DNA from 2 places in the Bacillus sp. ISL-77 genome. Region 1 is predicted to be linked to the other one. Evidence: predicted binding sites of a transcription regulator. Region 1 holds the regulator's gene; the other holds the start of a gene.
What was found. Region 1 encodes Rex, which represses fermentation and respiration genes when NADH is low (regulators of the CRP and FNR family bind a similar motif). Its sites were predicted from a motif close to TTGTGAAATATTTCACAA; they were not measured.
Positions count from the first base shown of each region.

Region 1 (3,432 bases):
CAAGTGCAGGCAACTTTTTGATAATTGTTTTTAAAAGTGTTGATTTGCCGATACCATTCGGTCCAACCAATGCGATACTTTCACCTTTATAGGCCCGGAAAGAAATGGACTCTGAAACCTTACCATCCTTGTATCCAACAGCGAGTGAATCCACTGTTAAAACATCATTTCCGCTTTGTTTTTCAATTTCAAACGTGAAGGAAGCAGACTTTTCATCGCCTAATGGACGATCCATCATCTCCATCTTTTCAAGCTTTTTACGCCGGCTTTGGGCTCGTTTGGTTGTCGATGCCCGCGCTAAATTGCGGTTGATAAAGTCTTGGAGATCAGCGACCTCTTGCTGTTGTTTTTCGAAAAGCTTTAAATCACGCTCATAATTTGCCGCCTTTTGATCAAGGTAAGAACTATAGTTGCCTGTAAACCTTTGGATTTGCTTACGGGATACTTCATAAACTTGAGTAACAACTTTATCTAAAAAATAGCGGTCATGGGAAACGATCAAAATCGCCCCATGATAACTTTGTAAATATTGCTCCAGCCAGGAAAGCGTATCAATATCAAGGTGGTTTGTGGGCTCATCCAATATTAGGATATCAGGCCTGGTTAACAAGAGTTTACCAAGGGCTAGACGAGTTTTCTGACCGCCGCTTAAACTAGATATCATCAAGGATTTGTCATGGAAATTCAGCCCATGAAGGACGGAGCGCATCTCTGCCTCATATTGATACCCTCCCTGTTCTTTAAATTTCACCTGAAGATGATCGTACTCTTTTAGGATCCTTTCGTACCTGCCACTGTCTTCAAAAACAAGAGGATCAGCCATTTGTTCTTCAAGTGTGCGGAGTTGTTTTTCCATCAATCGCAGCGGTTCAAAAACCGTCAGCATTTCATCCCATATGGATAATGATGATTCTAACCCAGTATTTTGAGCTAAATAGCCAATCGTCACTTCTTTTGGCTTGATGATTTCTCCGCCATCATGCGACAAGTGTCCGGCTATAATCTTCAACAATGTCGATTTTCCCGCCCCATTGCGTCCAACAAGGGCAACACGGTCCCGAGTTTGTAATTCGAGCTTAATATTCGATAAAATAAGGTCAGCACCATAATATTTTTGTAATTGATTAACCTGTAGCAAAATCATTCTCATTCACCTCTATTACATAGGATTAGTGTACCTTATTCCCGGTATGTCGGCAATAAACTGCTCGCCATATTAGCGGAGTAAGGGTCCTAAATCGACATAAAATGTAATATTTAGTTCAAAGTTTCACACACATATAAGGAAAAATAGTGTATGATTTGATGGGAGGATTTTTTATATGGCAGAATTTACGCATTTTAATGAAGAAGGCAGAGCAAAAATGGTCGACGTCAGTGATAAGCCGGAAACGGCACGTACGGCGCTTGCTCATTCCAGCATTACCGTTAGTAAAGAAATTTATGATAAAATAACTAATAATGAGATGAAGAAGGGCGATGTCTTAGCAGTGGCCCAGGTAGCAGCTGTCATGGCAGCAAAGAAGACATGGGATTTGATTCCAATGTGCCATCCGATTCCATTAACAGGTGTTAATATTTCTTTCTCTTGGGAACAGGATAAGGATGAGAATTATCAATTATATATTGCTGCAGCCGTTAAAACGAAGGGGAACACAGGAGTGGAAATGGAAGCGTTAACAGCCGCATCCGCATGTGCCTTAACAGTTTATGATATGTGTAAAGCCGTTGATAAAGGTATGGTAATTGGACCGACGTATCTTGTCGAAAAAACAGGCGGTAAAAACGGTGATTTTAAAAGAGATGAAAGAGTTAAATAAATTTTTAACTAAACCATTCATGGGGTGTGGGAGATTATGAGTAATGAAACAACGAAAATACCACAGGCGACAGCAAAACGGCTGCCCCTCTATTATCGATTTCTAAAAAACCTGCATAGTTCCGGCAAGCAAAGGGTCTCTTCAGCGGAATTGAGTGAAGCAGTAAAGGTAGACTCAGCAACGATTCGCCGCGACTTTTCCTATTTCGGTGCGTTAGGAAAAAAGGGCTATGGGTATAATGTTAATTACTTAATATCCTTCTTCCGAAAGACCTTAGATCAGGATGAATTAACTAAGGTTGCCTTAATAGGAGTCGGAAATCTTGGGACTGCCTTTTTAAACTATAACTTTTTAAAAAATAATAACACAAAAATAGAATGCGCCTTCGATGTGGATCCCGACAAAATGGGAACCATGATTCGCGAGGTACCCGTTCATCCTATGGATGATTTAGAGAAGGTGTTATCAGAAACTAATATTTCAGTGGCGATATTAACGGTTCCGGCTCCTGCCGCACAAATGATAACCGATCGACTGGTCCAAGCGAATGTAAAAGGGATCTTAAATTTCACTCCGGCAAGGTTAAATGTTCCACCATTAATAAGGGTCCATCATATTGACTTGGCTGTGGAGCTTCAATCGCTAGTCTACTTTTTAAAGCATTATCCAACGGTGGAAATAGATGAAGAATAATTAGTTAATAAGGCTTTCCACAAAATTTGTGGAAAGCCTTTTGTATGATTAAATCCCTGCTTTTTTTAATTACATAATCTATCAAAATATTGACCTATGCACTAAGATTTAGATAGATAAAGTGCAAGCGGTTACTAATTCGGAAAGTGGGGAAATCCAATGTCAATTTTACGAGATGAAGCGTTAAAAATGCATAAGGAGCATCAAGGAAAGGTTGGAATCTATTCAAAGGTTGCAGTACATAATGCAAAAGATTTAAGCCTAGCCTATTCACCTGGTGTGGCAGAGCCATGTTTGGACATTTATGCAGACGAAAATAAAGTCTATGATTATACCTCAAAGGGCAATCTAGTTGCAGTTGTATCCAATGGGACAGCAGTCCTGGGGCTTGGGAACATTGGACCAAAAGCTGCGATGCCTGTGATGGAAGGAAAGGCCGTGTTATTCAAATCATTCGCAGATGTTGATGCTTTTCCCATTTGCTTGGCCACAACTGATACAGACCAGATCGTAGAAACCGTCAAATTGCTAGAACCAACATTTGGCGGAGTGAACTTGGAGGATATTGCTGCGCCGCAATGCTTTGATATTGAAGACCGCCTCCGCAAAGCCTGTGATATTCCTGTTTTTCATGATGACCAGCATGGAACAGCGATTGTAACAGCGGCTGGTTTAATCAACGCATTAAAATTAGCGGATAAAAAAATTGAAGATATTCGTGTTGCAGTAAATGGAGCAGGTGCAGCAGGAGTAGCGATTGTTAAACTTATGCTACATATGGGCGTGAAGGATGTTATTTTATGTGATACAAAAGGAATTATTTATGAAGGCCGCCCGGTTGGAATGAATCGATTCAAAGATGAAATGGCACAAATCACAAATCGCGAGCAAAAACAAGGAACGTTAGCCGATGCGCTTG
Region 1 covers NZ_JAGGQY010000093.1:21,791-25,222, reverse strand. The annotation lists gene J7E77_RS28745 (ABC-F family ATP-binding cassette domain-containing protein) at 1-1,144, opposite strand, end outside; gene moaC (cyclic pyranopterin monophosphate synthase MoaC) at 1,323-1,820, shown strand; gene J7E77_RS28735 (redox-sensing transcriptional repressor Rex) at 1,857-2,513, shown strand; gene ystJ (NADP-dependent malic enzyme) at 2,673-3,432, shown strand, end outside.

Region 2 (3,432 bases), on a different contig from region 1:
TTTCCGATCAGCAATTTTACCTTGTGCAACTCCACTATGGCACTGCGCACATTTGATTTCCTTATTTTTGTGTTTATCGTGAGGAATTATTAAATCCCCTGATGGAGTAACGTCACGTGTGAATACATTGTGACAGGTTTCGCAAGCGCTATCTGGTATTTCTTTTGGCATATGAATGGGTGCAGTATACGTTTTAGTTTGTTTTTTATAAAGCTCAATTACCCCTTCAGCTTTACTTTTCGCTAAGTTCTTTGCCCCTGGTTCGATATGACAGTTAACACAATCCACTTCGCTGTGTGTGGAAGCTTTCCAAGTATAGTACTCAGGTTGCATCTCATGGCAGGATGAGCAAAACTTTGAGCTTGAAGTTGCTTCTAGCCCGAAGAATCCTGCAAAGGAGAAAAGAGCTAGAAACAACAATGTTAAAGTCGCAGTTTTGATTAATTTATAGCGAAATTTGGGAGGGGCTGACCGCTGTTGTTTGAGCTCCTCGTCCATAAAAGCAACCCTCCTGTTCAAATATTATTTTTTCTTATCTGTTTTAAAGCCAGTTCTGTGACAGTATTGGCAATAAACATCGGTTGGTGCTTTGACTTCTGTTGATCCTGGTTTTGGCTTTTCGCGATCGTGACAAACGAAGCATTCTGATTTTTGATCTGCCGTTTTTGCTTTCGATTCGTGAGCTGTTAACCATTGATCGCTTTCCACGTGTCCACTAGGACGGTTGCTGTGACAGGCGCTGCAGAATTTATTGATTCTTGATTGGTCTTTAACGATTGTGATATTTGGTGTATATTTTGTTTTTGTTTCTTTCATCTTAAGTAGAGAGATAATGTCTTCTTTTGGAATTTCTCTGATCCATTTAGAATCCTGGTGACAGTTCACACATTTATCTAACTCTTGGACAGCTGTGCCGCCGTGTTGACCATTCCAGACTTCAACCTTATGACTCTTAGGAACTTTGACTTTTTTATGACAAGTTTCACATTCCATCGATAGCTTCACGTCTTTTTGTTGTTTACCTACAGCTTGCAAAATGATATCTTGAGTTTTTTTGTCATGCTCTGCTAATTTTTCTGCCTCTGTAGGTTCACCTTCGTGTGTTGCCTCAGTTGAGACTTTTGTAGCTTCCGTGGAGCCTTCTTTTTTATTTTCTTCCAGCTTTTTCTCGAGCTCTTGTGGATTTTCCGGTAAGCTATAAGTTTCTTCTATCCATGGCTTTTCGCCGTTGTTTACTTTATCGTGGCAATCAATACATGTTCCCATGTTAGGTCTTAGATATTTCTTTTCCATCAATTTTTCAGCACTCTCTGCTGTCCACTTACCGCGTACTTCTTCGACGTTGATACCACGAGATGCCATTTTTGCATGGACAACCCCGGCGTGACAGGTGATACAAGGAATATCTTTTTCGATATGTCCTTTGTGATTTACCTTTAAGTCACCGGATGCTGTGACGAGTCGATTTTTGGAGTGACACTGTAAGCAATTTTCATTTGAAACAGCTTCCGTTTGCACAATTTGTTCAGGTACTCCTGTTACATGGTAGTAAACTTCTTTCACCGATTTCATCTTGTGGGTAATCATGTTGGTGAAACCAGGCTTGATATGGCACTGGACACAGGTGATCTGGTTGTGCGCACTCGCTGTATATGATGAATACTCAGGTGCCATTTCGTGACAGCTCGCACAGAATGTTGGCGAGTTCGTTAAGGAAAGAACTCCATATCCTCCACCAAAAACAACGATACAACCGACAAGTGAAACAAATAATAACTTCCACCTGTTAACTGGATTCTTCCAATCTATTTCTCTGAACTTTCGCCAGAGTTTGCGTATTGGGCCAGCTTTTCTATCTTCTCTACTTTCGGGATCTTTATCTTTATTTTTTTTCCCCCAAATGGCCACTTAACTCACCCTTCCCATTTTGGATTCTATCTCTATATTTTCCATATTAACCTCTCTAAAGGTAGTATCTAACATTGTAAGAGTATAATCCAATGTACAATTTGTGAATAATTTCTCAAAGAAATAAGAGGTGATATTCCCACTGAAAACAACTTAAAAACACTGTTATTAAAGGGTTAGATTAACACTATACGCATGTTGTTTAATCTGTATATCGATGTGTTTTTATACATTATTAGTGTTTTTTATACAAAAACACTTAGGGATTGAAGCATTGATTTTCTGGTTGCAATACATTCTCAACAGTTGCCATAAGTCTGTCATATTTGACGATAAATCGAACATAACAAAAGGCTAGCTTAGAAGTTTGACTTTAGTTGATTATTTATAGTAGATTGTACGAATCTTGCTTCCCTCTTACATTGTTGTCACTGTATTGAGGAAGTGGTAAGATTAAAAGGGAAATTATCGAATATTTTTGACTAGGATTTTTTAAAAAAGAGTGTATTAGTCTCGATATAAAGGAGCGTTCATCAGATGATGGGGATTTTAAATAAAGTATTTGATCTGAACAAGCGTGAGCTGAAGCGGTTAGACAAGCTTGCAACGAAAATTGACTCATTGGCGACGGAAACAGAAAGACTGACCGATGACCAGCTGCGGGAAAAAACAGAGGAGTTCAAGGCCCGCTATCAAAACGGGGAAACACTCGATGATTTGCTCGTTGAGGCGTTTGCCGTTGTCCGTGAAGGCGCCCGCCGTGTACTTGGTTTATATCCGTATCATGTTCAGTTAATGGGGGGTATTTCTCTCCACGAAGGGAACATTTCCGAGATGAAGACTGGTGAAGGTAAAACGTTAACCGCGACCATGCCCGTTTATTTGAATGCTCTTTCTGGTAAAGGTGTTCATGTTGTTACGGTCAATGAATACTTAGCAAGCCGTGATGCAGATGAAATGGGTGAATTGTATCAATTTTTAGGCTTAACGGTCGGCTTAAATTTAAATAGTATGGATAAGGATGAAAAGCAGGCAGCCTATGCCGCGGATATTACGTATGGAACAAATAATGAATTTGGTTTCGATTATTTGCGTGATAACATGGTCCTATATAAGGAACAAAAAGTACAACGCCCACTTTTTTATGGAGTGATTGACGAAGTTGACTCGATCTTAATTGACGAAGCCCGTACCCCATTAATTATTTCAGGTTCAGCTGCAAAGTCCGCTGTCCTTTATATTCAAGCCAATGCCTTTGTCCGTATGCTTAAAAGGGATACAGATTATACGTATGATGAAAAGACAAAGGGCGTTATGCTGACGGAAGAAGGGATTAGCAAGGCCGAGAAAGCCTTTGGGATTGAAAACCTCTTTGACATGGCGCACGTAACCTTAAACCATCATATTAACCAGGCTTTAAAAGCGAATGCCAGCATGCACCTTGATGTGGACTATGTCGTTCAAGATGGCGAAATTGTCATCGTTGACCAGTTCACCGGTCGTTTGATGAAGGGCCGCCGTTAT
Region 2 covers NZ_JAGGQY010000037.1:62,765-66,196, reverse strand. The annotation lists gene J7E77_RS15240 (cytochrome c3 family protein) at 1-498, opposite strand, end outside; gene J7E77_RS15235 (cytochrome c3 family protein) at 523-1,908, opposite strand; gene secA (preprotein translocase subunit SecA) at 2,446-3,432, shown strand, end outside.
Region 2: the regulator Rex is predicted to act here: its motif matches at 2,010-2,027, upstream of J7E77_RS15235 (cytochrome c3 family protein).